One region of the Mesorhizobium sp. WSM4822 genome, then DNA from elsewhere that is predicted to be linked to it. Evidence: predicted binding sites of a transcription regulator. Region 1 holds the regulator's gene; each other region holds the start of a gene.
What was found. Region 1 encodes LexA, which represses DNA repair genes until DNA is damaged. Its sites were predicted from a motif close to TGTTCNNNNTGTGTTCNG; they were not measured.
Positions count from the first base shown of each region.

Region 2: the regulator LexA is predicted to act here: its motif matches at 2,008-2,025, upstream of dinB (DNA polymerase IV).
Region 3: the regulator LexA is predicted to act here: its motif matches at 2,274-2,291, upstream of AC0L3E_RS13750 (ATP-dependent helicase).
Region 4: the regulator LexA is predicted to act here: its motif matches at 2,994-3,011, upstream of AC0L3E_RS31015 (ImuA family protein).

Region 1 is NZ_JBVVQM010000015.1:13,409-19,361, forward strand. Features, by position in the region: gene gltX (glutamate--tRNA ligase) at 1-1,069, opposite strand, end outside; gene AC0L3E_RS28445 (ComEC/Rec2 family competence protein) at 1,172-3,634, shown strand; gene lexA (transcriptional repressor LexA) at 3,628-4,368, opposite strand; gene kynU (kynureninase) at 4,777-5,953, opposite strand, start outside.
Region 2 is NZ_JBVVQM010000001.1:965,171-971,123, reverse strand. Features, by position in the region: gene AC0L3E_RS04825 (methylated-DNA--[protein]-cysteine S-methyltransferase) at 1-55, shown strand, start outside; gene AC0L3E_RS04820 (2OG-Fe(II) oxygenase) at 52-795, shown strand; gene AC0L3E_RS04815 (dihydrofolate reductase family protein) at 820-1,419, opposite strand; gene AC0L3E_RS04810 (winged helix-turn-helix transcriptional regulator) at 1,523-1,939, shown strand; gene dinB (DNA polymerase IV) at 2,057-3,304, shown strand; gene AC0L3E_RS04800 (excalibur calcium-binding domain-containing protein) at 3,318-3,659, opposite strand; gene AC0L3E_RS04795 (cupin domain-containing protein) at 3,788-4,810, opposite strand; gene AC0L3E_RS04790 (FGGY-family carbohydrate kinase) at 4,957-5,953, opposite strand, start outside.
Region 3 is NZ_JBVVQM010000005.1:126,022-131,974, reverse strand. Features, by position in the region: gene AC0L3E_RS13750 (ATP-dependent helicase) at 1-2,234, opposite strand, end outside; gene AC0L3E_RS13745 (glucose/quinate/shikimate family membrane-bound PQQ-dependent dehydrogenase) at 2,486-4,801, shown strand; gene AC0L3E_RS13740 (hypothetical protein) at 4,940-5,374, opposite strand; gene AC0L3E_RS13735 (hypothetical protein) at 5,383-5,538, opposite strand; gene AC0L3E_RS13730 (dienelactone hydrolase family protein) at 5,809-5,953, shown strand, end outside.
Region 4 is NZ_JBVVQM010000019.1:4,543-10,495, forward strand. Features, by position in the region: gene AC0L3E_RS30985 (HpcH/HpaI aldolase/citrate lyase family protein) at 131-1,006, shown strand; gene AC0L3E_RS30990 (DUF1737 domain-containing protein) at 1,058-1,264, shown strand; gene AC0L3E_RS30995 (GIY-YIG nuclease family protein) at 1,445-1,714, shown strand; partial or broken gene AC0L3E_RS31000 (metallopeptidase family protein) at 1,830-1,942, opposite strand; gene AC0L3E_RS31005 (hypothetical protein) at 1,996-2,421, opposite strand; gene AC0L3E_RS31010 (metallopeptidase family protein) at 2,429-2,851, opposite strand; gene AC0L3E_RS31015 (ImuA family protein) at 3,035-4,072, shown strand; gene AC0L3E_RS31020 (DUF6504 family protein) at 4,014-5,489, shown strand; gene AC0L3E_RS31025 (error-prone DNA polymerase) at 5,486-5,953, shown strand, end outside.

The DNA of each region.
Region 1 (5,953 bases):
CGGGAAGCGCTGCCAGCAACTGCGCCTTGGTGCTGTCGTTCAGGCGCGCGGCGATCGCCGGGCCACCTTCGAGATAGGGCAGGGTAGCGATGAAGATGTCGAACAGTTGGGCATCGCTCATGCGGCGCATATGCGCGCCGTTGATCGCCTCCAGCTTGGCGAAGTCGAAGCGCGCCGCGCCCTTGTTGACATCGCCGATATCGAACCAGGAAATCATATTCTTGATCGACATGATCTCGTCGTCGCCATGGCTCCAGCCAAGGCGCGCCAGGTAATTGAGCAGCGCCTCCGGCAGGTAGCCCATGGCGCGATAGGCCTCGACGCCAAGCGCGCCGTGCCGCTTCGACAGCTTGGCGCCATCGGCGCCGTGGATCAGCGGGATATGCGACATGGACGGCACGTTCCAGCCCATGGCGTTGTAGATCACGGTCTGGCGAGCGGCGTTGGTCAGATGATCGTCGCCGCGAATGATATGGGTGACTCCCATATCATGATCATCGACGACGACGGCATGCATGTAAGTGGGATTGCCGTCAGAACGCAGGATGATGAAGTCATCGAGATCCTTATTGGGAAAGCGCACCTCGCCCTGGACACGGTCATGGACGATGGTCTCGCCTTCGGTCGGCGCCTTGATACGAATGGCGCCCTTGACGCCTGCGGGCGCCTCAGAGGGGTCGCGGTCGCGCCAGCGGCCGTCATAGCGGGGCGGCAGCCCCTTGGCTCTGGCAGCCTCGCGCATGGCCTCCAGTTCGGCCGGCGTGGCATAGCAATAATACGCCTTGCCCATGCGCACCAGCTCCTCAGCCACCTCGCGGTGGCGCGGCGCACGCTCGAACTGCGACACCGGCTCGCCGTCCCAGCTCAGGCCAAGCCAGGAAAGCCCGTCGAGGATGGCAGCCGTCGCGGCTTCATTGGAGCGTTCGCGGTCGGTGTCCTCAATGCGCAGCAGCATCGTGCCGCCAGTGTGCTTCGCATACAGCCAGTTGAACAGCGCCGTGCGCGCGCCGCCTATGTGCAGATAGCCGGTGGGCGAAGGGGCAAAACGGGTGACGACCTTGTCGGACATGGAACTCTCGGAAACCATCTGAAGCGGGGTGCGGTTGCGCGGGCTTTCGCGCGCCCGGCGTTCATGTAGCATAGGGTGTCGAGGGCGCAAGGGGCAGACCCGATGGCTGGACGAGGCTGGGGCTCGGATCAGGGCGAGGACGCTGCCATCGGCGTCAGCGAACGGTCCCTGTTTGCGCCTCGGCCAGCCCCATTACCGCCGCCATCGCCCCTTGTGCCGGATCCCGGCAAGGCGCCCTTGCAAGCGGATGTCGCCGCCTCTGTTCCTGTTGCCGAAACCGGCAGGATCGTTCGCGTGCGCCGGCAAATCAGCCTGACATCACTGCCTCGCCTGCGCCACAGCGTGAACACGGCGGCGAGCCTGGAACTCGACCGGGGCGTGGCCTTCCTGCTGGTGCCGGTCTGCCTGGCGATCGGAGCGATCGGCTATTTTTCGCTGACGGCTGAACCCGACTTTGCGAGACCTGTCGCGGTTGTCATCTTGACGGGGATCTGTGCGCTGGTCTCGCGCTCATGGCCAAAGACCCATCTGTGTTTCATGGCGGCGCTTTTGTGCGCCCTAGGACTGCTTGCTGCCAAGGTCGAGACGTGGCGTGCGGGCACACAAATGTTGGGCTCGGAAATCTCGACGCAGGTGACCGGCCGCGTCGTCTCGCTCGACCGGATGGAAACTGGCCGCATCCGGCTGACCATCGACGTGACATCGACCGCAAGACCGAAACTGCGCTATGCGCCGGAACGGGTGCGGCTTTCGGCACGCAAGATCCCGGCTGACGTGACCGCAGGCTCCCTCATCACTGGATATGCCAAGCTTTTGCCGCCGACCGGGCCGGTGCGGCCGGACAGCTATGATTTCTCCTTCGACAGCTATTTTGCCGGCATCGGCGGCAGCGGGTTCTTTCTCGGCAACCCCAAGCTTGTCGTCAGCGATGATGGCGACATGCCGCTGCCGGCCCGAATTTCCTCTAGCGTGGAAAATGCCCGCGAGGCCATCGCCGACCATATCAGGGCGAGCGTCGGCGGCGCCGAAGGCGAGATCGCCGCGGCGCTGATCGTCGGCGTGCGCGCCGGCATTCCCGATGACATCAATGAGGCGATGCGACGTACCGGCATCTACCACATCATCTCGATTTCGGGACTGCACATGGCGCTGGTCGCAGGCACCATCATGGGCTTGCTGCGCGGCGCCTTCGCCTTGTTTCCCGACTTTTCCGCGCGTCGCCCGGTCAAGAAGTATGCCGCCTTCGCCGCACTGTTCTCGATCGCGGCCTATCTCATCATCTCTGGAGTCGTCGTTGCCGCCGAGCGCAGCTTCATCATGCTGGCGGTGATGCTGATTGCCGTGCTGTTCGATCGAGCAGCACTCACCATGCGCAATCTGGCGATCTCGGCGATCGCCGTCATCGTGGTGTCGCCGCATGAGGTGGTCGGCCCGAGTTTTCAGATGTCGTTCGCCGCGACCGCGGCTCTGGTCGGCGCCTATGCCGGCTGGGCCGATCACCGCGCGGGAAAAGCAAGACCGCCGCCCCCAAAGCGATCCATGCCCGGTTTCCTGACGCGAAAGTTCGTGCTCGCGGCAACCGGCCTTGCCATGACCTCCATCATCGCCGGCAGCGCCACGACGCTGTTTGCCATCTGGCATTTTCAGCGTGTGTCGCCGCTCAGCCTGTTCGCCAATCTGGCGGTTATGCCGATCGTCACCGTGGTCATGTTCCTGGCTGTCGCAAGCGCGCTGCTGATGCCTTTCGGATTGGATTGGCCGGCCCTCTACCTGATGGGCAAGGGTCTGACGGTGATGATCGCCATATCGGGTTGGATCTCCGAACGTTCGCCTGTCGATGGGGTTGGGCTGATTTCGCAGCAATCTGTCCTGCTGGTGACAATTGCCCTGGTCATCGCGACGATGGCGACAACTTGGCTGCGGCTCGCTGCTCTGCCATTCGCGCTGGCAGGCTTGCTGACCGTCTCGGATACGCGCACGCCGGATGTGCTGATCTCGGAAGACGCCCGGCTGGTGGCGTTGCCGATCGGTGGCGGCGAGCTTGCCGTCAGCCGGGAACGGCCGAACGAATTCACCGTCGACAACTGGAAACGCGCCCTGACATCAGAAACCATCGTCGTGCCAGAGGTGTTCGACAAGAGCGATGGGCAATTCGACGTCGCGGACGCCGTTGAGCTACCGCCGGGATCGCCGTTCTATTGCTCCTCAGGCGTTTGCGTGGCCAGGCATATGTCCGGTGCGATCATTGCCTATGTCGAGGACCGCAAGGACACCTGGAAAGCCTGCGGCTTCGCCGAGCTGATCGTCATCAATGACGCCACCGCCTATGACGCCTGTCACAATCCGCTGGTTCTCGTCATCACCAAGCGGCAACTGGCTCGCAAAGGCAGTGCCGCGGTCTTCTTCGATCGCCAATCGGCGACCACGCCGGCGACAATCAGCTTCGCGGTGAACAGCCCATATCGGCCCTGGCACACGCAACGCAAATACTCTCGTGAGGCGAGGGGGCTGGCACCCTTCAAGAAACCCGAGAAGCCAGCGGCCAACCCGCAGCCGCCTCAGTAGCGGCGGATGAGGCCGACGAGCTTGCCTTGCACCTTGACCCTGTCTGGGCCGAAAATACGGGTTTCATAGGCCGGATTGGCGGCTTCGAGAGCGATCGAAGCGCCCTTGCGGCGGAACCGCTTCAGCGTCGCTTCCTCTTCATCGACCAGCGCCACGATGATCTCGCCGGGGTTCGCCGTGTCGGCATTGCGGATGATGACGGTGTCGCCGTCGAAGATACCGGCCTCGATCATCGAGTCGCCCTTAACCTCCAGCGCATAGTGGGCGCCGCCCATGATCATGTCCGGCGGCACCGAGATCGAATGCGTCTGATGCTGGATGGCATCGATCGGCACACCGGCGGCGATACGGCCCATCACCGGTATCGACACGGCGGAGACCGCATCGTCATCATTGCCGGGCGAGGGCATCCGCGAAGGCGCCGGCTTGATCTGCCGGCCAAGAGCACCACCCTGACCGAGACTGCCCTGGATGACGCTTGGCGAAAACTTCTTTGCCGCGTTGAGGCCGGGCGCGATCGAGTCCGGCAATCGCAGCACTTCCAGCGCGCGTGCCCGGTTGGGCAACCGGCGAATAAAGCCGCGCTCCTCAAGTGCGGTGATCAGCCGATGAATCCCGGATTTGGAGGCAAGGTCGAGCGCCTCCTTCATCTCGTCGAAGGATGGCGGAATGCCGCTCTCCTTCAGGCGTTCATGGATGAACATCAGCAGTTCATGTTGCTTGCGTGTCAGCATGGCGGCCCCCAGATTACCTGAAACCAGAATCGAAAAACAAACCCAGAACAAACACTATCTGTTCCAGTTGTGTTCTGCAACCGTTTAAAGTTTAATGAATTTGTTAAGGCTGCTGAAATTATTTGGGCTTGCCAGCGGGTCGCAATCGACAGGCGCCAACCACGGCGATGCGCCTGCTCACATTGAAACCATTATGGTTAATGACCTGTGGCTCATCCTCAACCCGAGGCTTGGCATCATCTGCCGGCCGACCTCCACAAGGACGATATCAATCTTTGGGACGTTCGTTTGCCGTGAACGAAACGGAGCCAAAACGCCAACGTCTGTTGGCATTTGTGGCTGGAATTCAGCCTTCCGTCATCCGCCGGGCAGTGAGGGCGGCGACGGCAAATCGCGGAGATCGTTGCGTCAGGTAACGGCTTCCTTGACGGCGAAACGCTGGTCCTTCCATGCGCCCGTGCGCAGAATGTCTTCTAGCACTTGAACCGCCAGCCACACATCCTTGTAGCCGATATAGAGGGGCGTGAAGCCGAAACGGATGGTCGATGGCGCGCGAAAATCACCGATGACGCCGCGCTCGATCAGCGCCCGCATGATTTGATAGCCGTGATCGTGAAGGAACGACACCTGGCTGCCGCGCCTGGTCGCGTCGCGGGTGGTCTCCAGCGTGAGGCCATAGGCGCCGCACTTTGCTTCGACGAGCTGGATGAACAGTTCCGTCAGCGCGACGCTCTTTTTTCGCAATGCCGCCATGTCGACGTCGTTCCAGATGGCAAGCGCGCCTTTGAGCGCCCGCATCGACAGGACCGGCTGGGTGCCGCACAGAAAGCGGCGGATACCGGTGCCGGCAACATATCCCCGTTCGAAGGCAAAGGGCCGCGCATGGCCCCACCAGCCGCTGAGCGGCTGGCTGATATCGCCGTGATGGCGCTGCGCGGCATAGATGAAGGCCGGTGCGCCCGGACCGCCGTTGAGGTACTTGTAAGTGCAGCCGATGGCGAAATCGGCATTTGCGTGATCGAGCTCGACGGGCAGGGGGCCGGCGGTGTGGCATAGATCCCAGACGATCAGCGCTCCGGCCGCATGAGCCTTGCGCGTCAGCGCCGCCATGTCGCGCAGTTCACCCGATTTGTAGTTGACGTGGTTGACCAGCACCACCGCGACGTTTTCGTCGATCAGCTCTTCGATGGTGGGCGCGTCGACGCCCGCGAGGCGCAGCAGGACGCCGTCCCGTGTCGAGGCCACCCCTTCGGCGATGTACAGGTCGGTGGGGAAACTGTCACCCTCGGCGACAATGACCGACCGGCCCGGCCGCATCTTCAGCGCCGCATGCAGCACCTTGTAGATGTTGGTCGAGGTCGTGTCGCAGACGACGGTCTGGCCGGCCGCGGCTCCAATCAGGCGCCCGAGTTGATCGCCGAGTTCGATCGGCATCTCGAACCATCCGGCCGTATTCCAGGCTCGGATGAGGTCCTGGGCCCATTCCTGGGTTGCCGCCTGCTGCAGCTCGCCGAAAACGGCATGAGACGCTGCCCCCAGTGAATTGCCGTCGAGATAGATCACCCCCTCCGGCAGAATGAAACGG
Region 2 (5,953 bases), on a different contig from region 1:
CCGCTGGGGCGTCGAGCGCAAGCGCGCCCTGCTCTACAAGGAGGCTACGATATGAATGCCCATGCCAAAATTGCCGCATCGGCGGTTGAAGCTGCTCAGACACGTGTTGCTGATTACGACTGGCCCGCCCTTGCCGCCGAACTGGACGGCTTCGGCTGCGCGGTGATTGAAAAGCTGCTGTCGCCCGAAGAGTGCCGACAGATCGCCGACCTCTATCCCGAGGAGAAGCATTTCCGCAGCCACATCCATATGGCCAGGCACGGCTTCGGCAAGGGCGAGTACCGCTATTTCCGCTATCCCTTGCCCGACCTCCTGGGTGACCTGCGCAGCGCGCTCTATCCCAGGCTGGCCGAGGTCGCCAATCGGTGGAACGAGCGCATGGGGCAGGCCATGCGCTATCCCACGACGCATGCCGCGTTTCTCGAGCAGTGCCATGCCGCCGGCCAGACACGGCCGACGCCGCTGCTGCTGCAATATGTGCCTGGCGACTTCAACTGCCTGCACCAGGATCTCTATGGCGACCTCGCCTTTCCGCTGCAGGTGGCGATCCTGCTCTCCGAACCGGGCCGGGATTTCACAGGCGGCGAGTTCGCGCTGACCGAGCAGCGCCCGCGCATGCAGAGCCGAGTCGAAGTGGTGCCGCTGCGGCAGGGCGACGCCGTTGTGTTCGCCGTCCACAACCGGCCGGTGCAGGGCACCAAAGGCAACTACCGCGTCAATCTGCGCCACGGCGTCAGCCGGCTGCGCTCAGGCATGCGCCACACGGTAGGGATTATTTTCCACGATGCCAAGTGAGCAGGGAGAAGATGGAGGTTCCCCTCACCCCGCCGGTGCATAACGGCTGACCACCATGCCGCAGGCATAGGCCTTCGAGCCGAGCAGCCGCAGGTTCCTAAAACCGCCCTGATCAAAAATCCGGCGGCCCGCCCCCAGCACCGCCGGGTTGACGAACAGCTGGAACTCGTCGACCAGCCCGGCCGCGATCAGCGCTGACGCGAAACCGGCGCCGCCGAACACGGCAATGTCGCCACCCTCGCCCGTCTTCAGCGCGTTGACCTCGCGCGGCAGGTCGCCGCTGGCCACACTGGTGCGCTCCCAAGCCGACTCCCAGGCCGATTGCTTGAGCTTGTTGCTGAGCACCACCTTGCGGGCGTCGACGATGCGCTGCGCAAAGGCGTAGAACGGATCGTGCGGAAACTTCTTCGCCGCAGTGCCCCAATGGGTGAGGTAGCCCTCCTGTGCCATTTTGCGGCTGAGCAGGATGGTATCGACGCCTGCGAAGACAGCGTTGAAGTCCTGCTTCAGCGCGTCGTCCCAGGCGCTGTCGTCGCCCCATTCCCAGAGCTGCCAGGGATGGTCCTCATTGGCGCCGACAAAGCCGTCGACCGACGTCTGCATCTGCAGGACCAGCTTTTTCACCGTCATTCTCCCCACGGCCATCGCAAAACAGTTTACATTTGCAACCGTTGACGCAAGGCCAAAACGATGTCAATAGTAAAGTGATTTAAAAATGGAACCGTAGATGTCGACGCGCGAAAAATCCGGCTGCCCGATCAACCTGTCGCTCGAACTGATCGGCGACCGCTGGACGCTGCTCATCATCCGCGACATGGCCTTCGCCGGCAAAAGGCACTTTCGCGAATTCCTGCAATCCGACGAAGGCATCTCCTCGCGCACGCTGGCCGAGCGGCTGCAAACGCTTCAGGAGGAAGGCATCCTCACCAGAAGCGATGACCCGACGCATGGCTTGAGAACGGTCTACCGGCTGACCGAGGCAGGTATCGACCTCTTGCCGGTGCTGGCGACGCTCGGCGCCTGGGGCAGCAAGCACCGCAAGGCCGACGATAGGCTGGCGCGGATCGCCGACGAGTTGGCGGCGGGTGGCGAGGCGGAACTGGAACGAATGAAGGCGGCGCTGCGGGCGGAGCATATTGTCTAGGTGGTTGCGCTCGAACTGGCTTGGCTGTTGCTGCACAAATCGCCCTTCGCTTGACAACGACCCGTGCTTGTTCTTTATTTGTTCCAATTCTATCAGCAACTGTGATGTGCGGTCGGGATGGAAACGACAGCCACCATCCTGCATGCCGATCTCGACGCTTTCTACGCCTCGGTCGAGCAGTTGCTCGATCCGTCGCTGCGCGGCAAGCCGATCGCGGTGGGCGGCGGCGTCGTGCTCGCCGCTTCCTATGAGGCGCGCGCCTTCGGCGTGCGCGGCGGCATGCCAGGGCGCAAGGCGCGCGAACTCTGCCCGCATTTGATCTTCGTCGGCGGTAATTTCAGCCATTACCAGCGGCTGGGCGACGCGGCGATCAAGGTGCTCGACGATTTTACCCCGGTGGTCGAGCGCATCTCCATCGACGAGGCCTTTGCCGATGTCGCCGGCTGCACGCATCTGTTCGGCTCGCCGCAAGAGATCGCGACGACCATCCGCCGCCGCGTGCGGGCCGAACTCGGCCTGCCGATCTCGATCGGCGTGGCACGCACCAAGCATCTGGCCAAGATCGCCTCGCAGGTGGCCAAACCGGATGGGCTGGTGGTGGTCGACCCCGGCAGCGAGCTCGCTTTCCTGCACGACCTGCCGGTCGGGCTGATGTGGGGCGTCGGCCCGGCGACCAGGGCGCGGCTGGCGGAAATCGGCGTCGAGACCATCGGCCAGCTGGCCAGGACGCACAGCGGCGCACTGACGCGGCTGCTCGGTCCCGCCGCCGGCGAAAAGCTCGCCGCCTTGTCATGGAACCGCGACCCGCGAAAGCTCGAAACGCATCGCCGCGCGCATTCGGCCGGCGCCCAATCGGCGCTGGGCCAAAAACCCGCCGTGGCGCGGATCATCACACCCACTCTGCTGCATCTGGCCGACCGCGTCGCCAGCCGGCTGCGCGCCAAGGCGCGGCCCGGCCGCACGGTGACGGTGCGCGTGCGCTTTGCCGATCTCACCGCCGTCACGCGCTCGATCACGCTCGGCCAGCCGATCTCGGCGACCGCGATGCTGGCCGAGATCGCCGGCGATCTGGTGCGCGGCGTCCTCGCCGACAACCCCCACGAAAGAACGATCTCGCTGCTGGCGATCTCGGTGTCGCATCTTGAGGAAAGCTTCGAGCTGCAGCTCGAACTGCCGCTCGGCCTCGCCGACGAGAAACGCCGGCCCGGCACCCGAAAAGGCCTGGCACGCTTCGACGCCGACCGCGCCATCGACAAGATCCGCGAACGCTTCGGCAAACAGGCGGTCGGCTACGGCACGGTGGCACTGGAAGCGGCGCGCTCCGTGCCCGACGAATTCAGGGAGCTGGCGGAGAAGGAGCTTTGAGGCCAGGGCAAGGCTATGGGCCGGTACGCGAGTAGCGATGGACCCGGACGCCACTAGAGCTTGTCCCGTGCCAGGGCTCGCAGGCTATGCCGTCATGGTCGGCATCGTGAGTCGGCCAATAGCCAGGTTCGCCCCTATGCGCAGAGGCGAGACCAACGGCACGGGCGGCAGTGCAGTTCGGGAATGCCGCAAGGTGCCTCAGCACCGAGAGAGATGTATCAAACCGAATGCCGATGAAGCCATAGATGATATAGCCCGACAACAGAATGAACGGCGCAAACAAGGCCACCCATCTCAGCCTGCCAAGGCGGCGACGGTGATAGGGTGAAGGCCGTCGCAAGAATGGCAGGAGCATTCCCCGCCAACTCCCCGGTTGGAGTGCCCGAACCAGACTAGCGTCAACCAGGTACAGTAGCAATAACGGTCATCTCCGAACGGTTTCCTGCGTTCAGAGCACGGCTATTGGATAGCGAAACGCCAGTTCTATGCCTCGCCGTCCCAGTACCGCCTCACCGCTCCCATGTCGAAAATGCCGTCGCGCCGGCGCAAGGCGTCGACCGCCATCTTGTTGGAATCGGGATAGACGCAGACCTCGTTGGGATTTTTCTCGCCGATCATCAGATAGCGGCACGGTTCCGTACCGCTGTTGAGGAAGGAATGCCCGACCGCCAGGCCGGCGGGAAAGCAGACATAATCGCCGGCCTTCATCTCGTGACGCTCCTCGCCAAGCAGCAGCGTCACCTGCCCTTCCAGAATCAGCGCGTGCTCCTCTTCGAGCATGTGGTAGTGCCTGGGCGCCAGGCGCATGCCGGGGGCCGGCGCCTCGATCAGCATGCCGACATGATAGTCTGGTAGTCCCAAAGCCGCATAGGTCAGATGCCTGGACCGGCCGCCGAACCGCGGGCCTTCGCCCTCGACCTTCCATTCGACGGCATCGCTGGCGACAGGCGGGATCGGCACGGCTGGGAGTTTGGTGATACCGGACATCACATCCGACGGCAGCGGATCGCCGGCGGCAAGGCCGGTGTTCTCGCCGTCCCAGTAAGTTCGGGTTGCCGAGAGGTCGAAGATCGCGCGCCTGCCCAGCGCCCGCACCAGGACCTTGTTGGAGGCCGTGTAGACGACCACGTCATTCGGGTTGCGCTCGCCGACGATGACATAGCGGCACGGCGCGTCGCCGGTGTTGATGAGGCAATGCCCCGCCGCGGCACCAGCCGGAAAGCAGATGTAGTCGCCAGTCGTCATGGCATAGGCAGCGTCGCCGACATAAGCGGTCAGCATCCCTTCGAGGATGAAGACATGCTCTTCCTCGAAAATATGGTAATGCGCCGGCGACGTCTGCTTGCCCGGCGGCAGTTCCTCGATCGCCACGCCGACATGGTAATTCTCGCCGAGGGCGGCAAGCGAAAGATGCCGGTAGCGCACACCGAAGCGCGGCACATCGGACCATTCCGTCCATGGCACGCTGTCCGATGCGAATGGCACGGGCGCTTTATCGTCTGCCATAGGGCCTCCCTGGTCCTGTCCCCCTGCCCTCGTCGCACTGCCATGCTGCTAGAGGATCCACGACAGGACAAAGCTGCCAGCTTCCGGCTAAACCGCCAAGCGGTGTTCGCGACGCTCCTGACAAAGCCAGACAGGAATCGCTCGCTTCAACCCCTGATCGCCTTGCCGGCCTGCTGCAGCAGCTCGAATGCCGCGAAGCGCTTGGCGTGCCAGCCGGCCAGCGTGGCATCGGGATGATAGACCTCGCCGAGTTCCGACATGCCGGCCATCGCCCGCGTCAGATCCTTGTAGGCACCGGCGGCGACCGCGCCCAGCATCGCCGAGCCGAGCAGCACCGGTTCCGGCGAGGTCGACGCCACCACCACCATGCCTGTGGTATCGGCAAGCAGCTGGCGCACCAGCGGGCTTTGGCCGGCGCCGCCGCTGACCACGATGGTGTCGACGGCAATGCCCTTGTCATGCTCGGCCCGCACGATCTGGCGCGCGCCATAGCCCAGCCCGCAGACCCCGGCGACATAGAGCCCGACCAGGCTGTCGAGGCTGGTGTCGAGATCGAGCCCGGCGATCAGCGCTCGCGCCTCCGGGTCGGCGAAAGGTGCGCGGTTGCCGAGAAACTCCGGCACCACATGGATACCGCCGACCAGCGCCGGCGTCGCTGCGGCCCCGTTGCGGCCTTGCGCCTGCAACGACAGCCAGGCGCTGAGGCTGAGCCCCTCGGCTTGCGCCTTGGCGGTCGCTTCGCCAGCCGCGGGATGCATGCGCACCAGATGGTCGATAGCAGCACCGGCTGCCGACTGGCCGCCCTCGTTCAGCCACAGGCCCGGCACCATGGCCGAGAAATACGGACCCCAGACGCCGTCGACGAAGGCCGGCGCCGCGGTCGACGACATGGTGCAGGCCGAGGTGCCGAAAACATAGGCCATGCGCGACAGAACGCTGCCGAACTCGCCGCGCGCACCGACCGTACCGACGCCACCGGCATGCGCATCGATCAGGCCTGCCGCTACCGCGATGCCGGGGACGAGGCCAAGGTCCGCAGCCGCCTGCGCGGTCAGCCCGCTGCCAAGTGCGCCACCCGCCGGCACGATCTGCGTGCCGATGCGCGCGAATGCCTCGTCGGCCAGGCTCCCTAGTCCGATGGTG
Region 3 (5,953 bases), on a different contig from region 1:
TAGGAATTGCCATAACCGCCATAGCTGTTGCCGCTTTCGGCGACTTCGACATGGGCTTCCGGCAGTTCGTCGAGGAAGCGTGACGGGATGGTCGACTGCCACAGGCCGTGGATGCGGCGGTTGGAGACGAACCAAAGATGCAGGTTCTTCTTGGCACGAGTCAGGCCGACATAGGCAAGGCGGCGCTCTTCCTCCAGCCCGGAGCGGCCGCCTTCATCCAGCGCACGCTGGTGCGGGAACAGGCCTTCCTCCCAGCCGGGCAGGAAGACGGTCTCGAATTCGAGGCCCTTGGCCGAATGCAGCGTCATGATCGAGACGGCGTCGAGCCCGGCATTCTGCTCGGCATCCATGACCAGTGCGACATGTTCGAGGAAGGAGCGCAGCGATTCGTACTCTTCCATCGAGCGGATCAGCTCTTTCAGGTTTTCCAACCGGCCGGGCGCTTCGACCGAGCGGTCGTTTTTCCACATGTCGGTGTAACCGCTCTCTTCGAGAATGGACTCGGCGAGTTCGGTGTGCGGCGTGGTTTCCAGCGCCTTTTGCCAGCGCTCGAAATTGGCCGCCACTTCACGAAGTGCGGCGCGCGGCTTCGGCTTCAACTCGTCGCTTTCGGCCAGCTTGGCGGCGGCCTCCAGCATCGGGATGCGCAGCGCACGCGCGGTGTCGTGGATCTGGCGGATGGTGGCTTCGCCCAGGCCGCGCTTGGGCACATTGACGATGCGCTCGAAAGCGAGGTCGTCGGCGCCTTGGGCGACGACGCGGAAGAAGGCCAGCGCATCGCGGATTTCCATGCGCTCGTAGAAGCGCGGGCCGCCGATGACGCGGTAGTTGAGGCCGAGCGTGACGAAGCGATCCTCGAACTCCCGCATCTGGAAGGAGGCGCGGACCAGGATCGCCATGTCGTTGAGATTGTGCTTTTGCCGCTGGTAGGTCTCGATGGTCTCGCCGACGGCGCGGGCTTCCTCCTCGGAATCCCAGGCGGCATGGACATGCACCTTGCCGTCCTCGGGATCGTTGCGGTCCGTGAACAGCGTCTTGCCGAAGCGGCCCTCATTGTGGGCGATGAGGTGGGAGGCGGCGCCAAGGATGTGCGCGGTCGAGCGGTAGTTGCGCTCCAGCCGGATGATGGTGGCGCCGGGAAAATCCTTGTCGAAGCGCAGGATGTTGTCGATTTCGGCGCCGCGCCAGCCATAGATCGACTGATCGTCGTCGCCGACGCAGCAGATGTTTACGGTGGCGCGGGTGTCAGTCGAAGAGCGCCCGATCTCCCCCCTAGAGGGGGAGATGTCGCCGGAGGCGACAGAGGGGGGCGCTGTCCCTCCAGCCTGTCGGCGCGAGGCGCCCCCCTCTGTCCTGCCGGACATCTCCCCCTCAAGGGGGGAGATCGGCTTGCCTTGAGGCCGCTGCGCCAGGAGGCGCAGCCACATGTACTGGGCGGTGTTGGTGTCCTGGTACTCGTCGACGAGGATGTATTTGAAGCGCTTGTGGTATTCCTTGAGCACGTCCGGATTGGCGCGGAAGATGCGGATCGGGTGGCACAGCAGGTCGCCGAAATCGCAGGCGTTCAGCGTCTTCAGCCGCTCCTGATAGGCCTTGTAGAGTTCGCGGCCCTTGCCGTTGGCGAAGGCGCGGGCGTCGCCCTCGGCGATGTCGGACGGGCCTTGCCCCTTGTTCTTCCAGCCGTCGATCATCTGGGCGAACTGCTTGGCCGGCCAGCGCTTGTCGTCCAGACCTTCGGCCTGGATCAGCTGCTTGATCAGCCGCACGACGTCGTCGGTGTCGAGGATGGTGAAGTCGGAGCGCAAACCGGCGAGTTCGGCATGTCTGCGAAGCAGCTTCACGCCAATCGAGTGGAAGGTGCCGAGCCATGGCATGCCCTCGACATTGCCTTCGCCGATCAGCACGCCAATGCGGATCTTCATCTCGCGCGCGGCTTTGTTGGTGAAGGTCACCGCGAGGATCTGCGACGGGAACGCCTTGCCGGTGGCGAGGATGTGAGCGATGCGGGTGGTGAGCACGCGGGTCTTGCCGGTGCCGGCTCCGGCCAGCACCAGAACCGGGCCTTCGGTGGTTTCCACCGCTAGCCGCTGCTCCGGGTTGAGGCCCTTCAGGTAGTCGGGTGCGTTGTTGTGTCCGCTGCGGGCAGCCATGGCGCGCGCGGCGATGCCCGACGGGGCCGGGGGCCGCGCGTTGGGTTCGTCGAAAAAGGGCATGTCTTCGGAAAAGCCGGACATCGCCCCGAATGTAGTGATTCGGTGGGGAAAGACCAGAACTGTCTACGTTTTGTTCCGCTAAAGTGCCCGATTGCTGCCCACGCTCCCAGTGCGGTCGATGTTATCCCAATTGCGATGGACCATTACCGCCTGCGCTTGAGGCCCATGCTTGACAGGCGGGACCGTCGGGAGAAAGTTGTGCTTCGGGCAGCGACGCAATGCCGGGTTGCCATGGCAGCGCCGCGAAGCGCAACAGTCGAAGGAGTATCATCTTGGCTGTCACCATCACCTCCCTCATTCTTTTCCTCATCGGCCTGGCACTCGGCGGCGGCGGCATCCGCCTGGCGATGCTGGGCGGCAGCTGGTACTATGTCGTTGCCGGCCTTGCCTTCCTGATCGCCGCCTGGCTGCTTTACCGGCGCAGGTCGACTGCTTTGTGGCTCTACGCGGTGATCGTGCTCGGCACGTTGGCCTGGGCGGTCTGGGAAACCGGCTTCGACTGGTGGGAACTCGGGCCTCGCGGCGGCATCATCGTGCTTCTCGCTTTTTGGCTGCTGACGCCGTGGGCGAGGCGGGGTCTCGTCGGCCCTGACGGGCGCGCGCCGCTGATCCTTGCCGTGCTGGCATCATTGGCCGTCGCCGGTTATTCGATGACTTCGGATCCGAAGGATATTGCCGGCGAACTCGGCACCGACAAGGTGGTCGCCAACGCCAATCTCGGCAATGATGTGCCGGCCGGCGAATGGCACTATTACGGCCGCACGCAGTTCGGCCAGCGCTATTCGCCGCTCGACCAGATCACACCGGACAATGTCGCCAAGCTGCAGCCTGCCTGGACCTACCAGACCGGCGATGTGAAGGGTCCCGACGATGTCGGCGAGACCACCTATCAGGTGACGCCGCTGAAGATCGGCGACACACTCTACATCTGCACGCCGCATAATTTCGCCATCGCCATCGATGCCGCGAGCGGAAAGGAGAAATGGCGCTTCGATCCCAAGGTCAAGCTCGACAAGGACCGCCAGCACCAGACCTGCCGCGGCGTGGCCTATTACGCCGATGCCGCCGGCGCCGCCGGGCAGCCCTGTGCGACCCGCGTCTATCTGCCGACCTCGGATGCGCGGCTGATCGCGCTCGATGCCGCCAACGGGCAGATCTGCCCGGCTTTCGCCGAGGGCGGCACGCTGAACCTTCTGACCAACATGCCCTATCCGAAGTCGGGCTATTATTACTCGACCTCGGCCCCGCTGATCTCAGGCGGCAAGATCATCGTCGGCGGCGCGGTCAACGACAATTATTCGACGCAGGAGCCATCCGGCGTCATCCGCGCCTACGACGCTGCCACCGGCGCGCTGGTGTGGAACTGGGATTCCGGCAATCCGGACCAGACAACGCCGCTGCCGGCCGGCCAGACCTATACCGCCAACTCGCCCAACATGTGGTCGACGCCGAGCGCCGACGAGAAACTCGGCCTGCTCTACGTGCCGCTCGGCAACCAGACGCCGGACCAGCTCGGCGCCGGGCGCAGCGCCAATGTCGAGAAGTTCTCGTCGTCGATCACCGCGCTCGACCTCAACACCGGGCAGGTGCGATGGGTGCGGCAGACCGTGCACCACGATCTCTGGGACATGGACGTGCCGGCGCAGCCGAGCCTGATCGACATCACCAAACCCGACGGCACGGTGGTGCCGGCGCTGGTCGGGCCGACCAAGCAGGGCGACCTCTATGTGCTCGACCGCCGCACCGGCGAGCCGGTCATTGTGGTCAACGAAGTGCCGGCGCCCGGCGGCGCGATCGAAGGTGACCACACATCGCCAACGCAGCCGGTCTCCGACCTTACCTTCATGCCGAAGCCGCTCACCGGCGCCGACATGTGGGGCCTAACCATGTTCGACCAGTTGGCCTGCCGGATCGAATTCCAGGGCCTGCGCTATGAGGGTCGCTATACGCCGCCTTCCGTCCAGGGCTCGCTGATCTATCCCGGCAATTTCGGCACCTTCAACTGGGGTGGCGTCGCCGTTGACCCGGTCCGGCAGGTGCTGTTCGGCATGCCGACCTATCTGGCGTTCAAGTCGGAGCTCATTCCGCGCGATCAGGTGCCGCCACCGGACGAGGGGCGCGGCAGCGAGCAGGGGCTGAACCGCAACGAGGGCGCGCCCTATGCGGTGGTGATGGGACCGTTCCTGTCGCCGCTCGGCATTCCTTGCCAGGCGCCGCCCTGGGGCTATGTCGCCGGCGCCGATCTCAGGACCGGCAAGATCGCCTACATGCACCGCAACGGCACCGTCTACGATATGACGCCGCTGCCGCTGCCGCTGAAGGTCGGGGTGCCGGGCATTGGCGGGCCGATGATCACCGCTGGCGGCGTCGCCTTCCTGGGGGCGGCGGTCGACGACTATCTGCGCGCCTACGACCTGACATCGGGCAAGCAGCTGTGGCAGGCGCGGCTGCCGGCCGGCGGGCAATCGACGCCGATGACCTATACGGTGGCCGACGGCCGCCAGTTCGTGGTCATCGTCGCCGGCGGCCACGGTTCGGTCGGCACCAAGCCCGGGGACTATGTGATCGCCTACGCGCTGCCGAAGTAGGGGCGCAGGGGGGCGCGATCTCTCAGAGGTCGCGCCGCCCATCATCTGTGCCGGTATCTTTTCCCCGCATAGTGACGGGGAAAAGTGCCCGACTGGGCGATGAGGGGCGGCAAATCTTCCGATCGGCCCGATTGTCGATCAGCCAATCCCCAGATGGCCCTTCAGGCTGGGCACCGAGCCGAGCACCTTGTTGGTCAGGTCGGGGCCGGCGGCGGCTTCGGCCTGCTGGATCAGCGTCGCGCCGGCCTTCTGGATCTGCGCCATGTCGAGCCCGGATGCCTTGAGCGCGGCGACGCCGTTGATCAGCGCGCCGGCCTTCTCGCCGAGAACGCCGCCAAGCGCGCCCTGCAACGACGACAGAAAACCGCCACCGCCGGCCGGAGCGGCAGCCATGACGTCATATTGATGGGCGAGGTCGTCGGCGCCGGGGATCCTGGCGAAGAACGCCGAGGCGCTGGTGCCTTCCGCCTCGTGTTCGAGCACCGAGAAGATGGTGCCGACGACTTTCTCCGTCGTCGCCTGGTCGAGGCCCGCCTTCTGCGAAACGGTGTTGACGATGTCCTGGACGTTCATGGCGTCACTCAGCCCTGGGTTTTCGTGTTGCGGTTCCGCTCAGTGCGGACCCTGATCAACGATCGTCTGCCCACGTTCAGAACCATCGAGCACAGGGCCAAAGCGGCGGTCGCCGCAAGGACGAGCGCGCTGGCGAGGATCGGGGAAGGCATGGTCATGGTCATCGCTTCCTTCTGGGTCTGACGTGTGGGCACACGGCCAAGATACTGGTCGGTAGCCACCTTCCCTCACGATTGTGGCAGCGCCAGCAGGATTTATCGCCAATGACCAAAAAGTGATGACATGGCCGCGCATGGCGCCGGCTTTACTGCTCGGGCGCGGCCGGCGCCCTGCGCCCTGAGGCAATTGGCGGCCGCCATGAGTGCTCGACTGGATCATGCCGGCTTGGTCCCTATGTAGCTGGGAACTAAAGCCCGAAGCAGAGGACCCCATCCATGACGAAACCCGACGCCAAGCCCGCCATCACCCAGGCGATGATCGACGCCTATGACGAATATACGCATCTGACGCTCGATCGCCGCCGGTTCATGGAGCAGTTGACCCGGCTTGCCGGATCGGGTGCGGCGGCCGCCGCGATCG
Region 4 (5,953 bases), on a different contig from region 1:
CTCTCGCCCCGTTTACGGGGAGAGATGTCCGGCAGGACAGTGAGGGGCAGCACCAGCTTTCGCGATTGGCTCGCCTCAGGCACAGCCCTGCGCGCTTGCCTCACCCACCTACAAGCGGCATAGATCACCCATGGAAACCTATCGCCCGCGCCGCTCGGTGCTCTACGTCCCGGCCTCCAACGACAAGGCCTTGGCCAAGATCGCGCAGCTTGCCTGCGACGCAATCATCCTCGACCTGGAAGACGCCGTCGCTCCGGCCGACAAGATCGCCGCTCGCGAAAAACTGGCCGGCATTTTCGCCGGCCATTCCGAGAGACGCTGCGAGATGATCGTGCGCATCAATGCTCTGGCAACCGAATGGGGCGCCGACGACTTGCTGGCTGCCGCAAGCTGTGAGCCCGACGGTATCCTTCTGCCCAAGGTCGACACGCCGCGCGACCTGCTCGAGGCCGGCGATGTGCTCGACGACAATTTCGCTCCCGACAGCGTGAAACTATGGGCGATGATCGAAACGCCCAAGGCGCTGCTCAACATCGGCGCCATCGCCGAGCTTGGCCGCGACCCGGCCTCGCGGCTCAATTGTTTCGTTTCCGGAACGAATGATCTGGTCAAGGAGACCGGCATTCTGGCAACGCCTGATCGACGCTACCTCGTGCCCTGGCTGATGCAGATGGTGCTGGCCGCACGCGCCGGCGGCATCGACATGCTCGACGGCGTCTCCAACGATTTTCGCGACCTCGACGCTTTTGCCCATGAATGCACCGAGGCGGCCGCCATGGGGTTCGACGGCAAGAGCCTCATCCACCCGGCCCAGATCGAAGCCGCCAACCGCACCTTCGCGCCGTCCACGGAAGCGGTGGCCGAGGCGCGCTCGGTGAAGGAAGCCTTCGCGCTCGCCGAGAATGCCGGCAAGGGCGTGATCGCGCTGAACGGCAGGATGGTCGAGCGGCTGCACTTGGCGCAGGCCGAAAAACTGCTGGCGAAGGCAGCCGCCATCGGGTCATAAATGCTCGATGGATGCGAGCGGGCTATGGCTACTCACGACAGGAATTGAACAATGAAACTCTACCGCTTTCTGTCCGGCCCGGACGATGCCAGCTTCTGCCATAAGGTGACGGCGGCGCTGAACAAGGGCTGGCACCTGTTCGGCTCGCCGACCTATGCCTACGACAAGAAGGCCAAGACGATGCGTTGCGGCCAGGCCGTGGTCAAGGATGTCGACGGCCAGGAATACGGGCCCGATACCAAGCTGAGTGACTGGTAGGGGACAGCGCTGAGGACTCTCTCTTTCTTCGTCATCCTAGGGCGGAGCAAGGAGCGAAGCGACGCGGCGCAGACCCTAGGATCCATGCCGTGACATTGGCCGTAGAATGCGGCGGATCAAAATGGCGCTTGTGCGCGCATCAACGCTCGCTACCCTGAAACCACGACCGGCTACGTCTATATGACCGCGAGTCAGAACCGCGGCACCATCTATATCGGCGTCACCAACGATCTCGGCCGTCGAATGCCTGAGCACAAGGCCGGCCAAGGCTCGCGCTTCACGAGTCGCTACAGCGTACAGCGGCTGGTGTGGTACGAGGAATATTTCGACATTACCGATGCCATCCAGCGCGAGAAGTCATTGAAGCGCTGGCCTCGACAATGGAAGATCGAGCTGATCGAAACGGCCAATCCGGAGTGGTTCGAGCTCTTTCGTGGAACCGGCTGGTAGCCGCTCGGGTTTCTTGCACCGCCGGAGCATAGCATCGCCGTCACGGCATGGATCCTAGGGTCTGCGCCGCGTCGCTTCGCTCCTTGCTCCGCCCTAGGATGACGAAGGTGTGGGGCTACTCGGCCGCTTCTTCGAACTTCTCCATATCATCGTCCGACAGGCCGAATGGTGACCGATCTCGTGGATGTCGCCCAGCGTCTCTTCGTTCTCGGACCAGTAGTCAAGGATATCGACGGTCAGGAATGAGGGCCAAATACAGCGCTTGGTCGATCAGTAACCAGCTACGCCAGATTTTCCCAGGCGGCTCTGATTTCGTTGAACCGTGCGTCTGCGCGGCCCTCGACGTCATCGCAGCCGAAATAGAGGATCGATAGCGCTGCAAGGAGACCGGGATAGCCGGAGACGGAATCCATTCTCGTAAGGATTTCAGGAACCGGCAACCGCTTGCGTTCAATCATGGAGATCGCGCATTCCGCTGTCATAGGTGCCATCGGGTGGTCGAATTCGGAGAGCCAGAAATCGACCAGGGCAACGAGAGTGGCCGGTTCGATGGCAGCACTTGCGGGCAGATGGCAAAGCTCACTAAGTGCGAGGAAAGCGGCATTCGGCGAAATCCCGATGGCGGTTGCGATCAGTTCCCGGCTTTGTGAAATGTCGTGGTACGGCCAATTGCAATCGATCAGGTCGGCAAATTCTGCTTCCGTCATCTGAGTGCTACTCGGCCGCCTCTTCGATCTTCTCCATATCATCGTCCGACAGGCCGAAATGGTGGCCGATCTCGTGGATCAGCACGTGGGTGACGATGTCGCCCAGCGTTTCTTCGTTTTCGGACCAGTAATCGAGGATGGCGCGGCGGTAGAGCGTGATGCGGTTCGGGCCTTCGCCGGTCTGCGGGTTCCAGCGCTCGGCGATGCCGCGTCCCTCGAACAGGCCGAGCAGGTCGAAGGGCGTTTCCAGCGACAGATCGTCCATGATCTCGTCGGTCGGGAACTCGGCGATCTGGATGACGATCTCGCCGGTCAGCTTGCGGAAATCCTCCGGCAGATGGGCGTACGCCTCCAGCGCCAGGAACTCCATTTCGTCCATCGAGGGCGAGAGTTCGTCGTGCCAGGTGCGGGTCTTGTAGATGCGGGCCATGCTTTGTCCTTTGATCCCGGCATATAGGCTTTCGCACCGGAATCGGCAAATGAACGGGCCGATGCGCCTGCGCCATCCCTGCCGAGAGGAATAAATTCCCCATGACTCTGCTTGACTCCTGGGTCACCCTCTGGAATCTATAGGGAACATAACAGGAACAATTGTGAGTGGAAGCTGACCGTCATGGCGATGACCGCCGTGGCGCGGGAGACTGTTTTTGCCCTGCGCCGCCAGATCGCGAAAATCGAGGGAACGCTGCCCGAGCGCTTGGCTGCGCCGGCCGCCGCGACCTCCGATGCTGACGCCAGCACCGATCTCACAATCGTCCGGCGTGGCATTGCCGCGGCGTTGCCGGATGCGTTCCTGCCTATCGGTGTCGAGCGCCTCGACGCCGCCCTGAGCGGCGGCCTGCCGAAGGCCGCCCTGAGTGAAATCCATGGGCTGGAAACCCGCGATGCTGGGGCCGTCGCCGGCTTCGCTTTGTCGCTCACCAGCCTGATCCTCAAGCAAACGCCGGGGCTGCCGGTGCTGTGGATCGGCACATCGGAGATTTTTCGCGAGGCCGGCTTTCCCTATGCAAGGGGGCTTCACGCCTCATTCGGCATCGAGCCGGAGCAATTGCTGTTTTCCGAGGCGCCAAGGCTTGTCGATGCGCTGTGGGTCGCCGAGGAGGCGGCCCGGATGACGGCGCTTGCCGCCGTCATCCTGGAAATCCGCGGCAATCCGCAGCGGCTGGACCTGACCGCGACACGCCGGCTGCATGCAAGGACGCAAGCGGCCGGCCGGCCGGTGTTCCTGCTGCGGCAGGCGGCCGAACCCGAACCCACGGCGGCACCCGTCCGCCTCATCGTCGCCTCGGCGCCGGCGGTGCCGCGCGACACCATCGCCGGACCGCTGGCCGGTTCGATCGGTCGCCCGGCCTTCACCCTCACCATCGGCAAGAGCCGCACGGCCCTGCCTGGACAATTCACACTGGAGTGGAACCCCGATGAACGCGCATTCGACGAAAGAGCGGGCGACGAAGGAGCAGGTGGGGAAAGAAACCGGCCAAAGAATCCTGTCCCTGTGGTTTCCCTATCTGGCGGCGGAAAGGGTCCTGCGCCAGCGTCTGGGGCGGTCCTGGCGTTCCCGGCCGTCGGATCACCCATCCCACCCGCCGCTCGTGATCAGCCATCGAGACCGCAACGCGCAGCGCATCTCGGCCCTCGACGAGCGGGCTGAGGCCCTGCACCTGAAGCGCGACATGGGCATTGCCGATGCGCGCGCCATGCATCCGTCGATCGACATCGTCGAGGCCGATCCGGAAGCCGACCGCCGACTGCTCGAAGGCCTTGCCGACTGGTGCGACCGCTACACCCCGCTGGTGGCGCTGGACGGGACAGACGGCCTGTTTCTCGACGTCACCGGCTGCACCCATCTGTTCGGCGGCGAGCGCGCCATGCTGGACGACATCCTGTCGCGCTTCTTCCATCAGGGTTTCGATGTCCGCGCCGGGCTTGCCGCGACACCGGGTGCGGCCTGGGCGGCGGCACGCTTTTGCGGCGACCGCATCATTGTGTCAGGCGAGGAGGAAGCGCTGCTGGCACCCCTGCCCCTGGCCGCGCTGCGCATCGAGCCGGCGACCCGCACCAGCCTGGAAAGCGTCGGCCTGCGCACGGCGGGCGCCGTCATGGCGGCACCGCGCGCGCCGCTCGCCCGCCGTTTTGGCGCCTTGCTGCTCCTGCGCCTCGACCAGGCGCTTGGCCGTCTCGACGAAGCGGTGTCGCCGCGCCTTCCCGTCGCGCCGCTTTCGGTCGAACGCCACCTCGCCGAACCCGTCACCCTGACCGAGGACATCGAACGGCTGGTGGGCATGCTGGCGGCGACCTTGAAAACCGATCTCGAACGCCGCGGCGAGGGTGCCAGGACACTGGCGCTGCTGCTCTTTCGCGTCGACGGCGCCGTCAGCCGCATCGCCATCGGCACCTCGCGGCCGATGCGCGAACCCATGCTGATCCAGAAACTGTTCCATGAGAGGCTGGCCGCGCTCGAGCAGGATATCGATGCCGGCTATGGTTTCGATCTGGTGCGGCTCTCGGTGTTGGCGGCAGCCACCTTCGACATGCAGCAGGCTGATCTGACTGGTGAAACGATCGACGATGGCGCCGATATCGCGCTGTTCGCCGACCGCATCCGCGCCCGGCTCGGCGAGGGCGCGGTTCTCCGGCCGGTCGCGGTCGAGAGCCATCTGCCGGAGCGTGCTGTCGCCACGATCCCCTTCACCGAAGCGCCGCGCCGGACCACGCCGCCGAAAAAGCCCGGCAGGCTGCAGGCGCCACAAACCATTTTTCCGCCGGAACGGCCAATCCGGCTGTTCCGCTCGCCCGAACCCATCGATGTGCCGGCCACTGAAATGCCGGAAGGACCACCGCTGCACTTCCGCTGGCGGCGCGCGCTCTACCGGGTCACGCGCGCCGAAGGGCCGGAACGCATCGCCGCCGAATGGTGGCGGGAAGCGCCAAGCGACGAGGCGGCATCGACGCGCGACTATTTCCGCATCGAGGATGCCGATGGCCGCCGCTATTGGCTCTACCGGCAAGGTCTTTACGGCAACACGCAGGTACCGCCGCGCTGGTTCATGCATGGTGTCTTCGCATGAACGCGCTGACCGTCATCCCCTATGCCGAGTTCGGCATCCAGTCGAATTTCTCCTTCCTGCGCGGCGCCTCCAAGCCGGAGGAGATGGTGGTCGCGGCCAAGCTCCTGGGCTTCTCGGCGATCGGGCTTGCCGACCGCAACACGGTGGCCGGCGTGGTGCGCGCCTGGCAGCAGGCCAAGGTCGAAAAGCTCTCCTATCACCCCGGCAGCCGGCTGGTTTTCGGCGACGGCACGCCGGACATCCTCGCCTATCCCCAAGACCGCAAGGGCTGGGGGCATCTGTGCCGCATGCTGACGCAAGCCAATCTGCGCGACGAGAACGAAAAAGGCGCCACCCTTCTCCAGCGCGGCGACCTCCTCGAATGGGGTGACCTGATGTCGCTGGCGGTCCTGCCGGATCTGTCGGCGGGCGCGCAAGATAGTCTTCCCCTGCTTCGAGACCTCAAAGGCCGCTTCGGCAGGAAC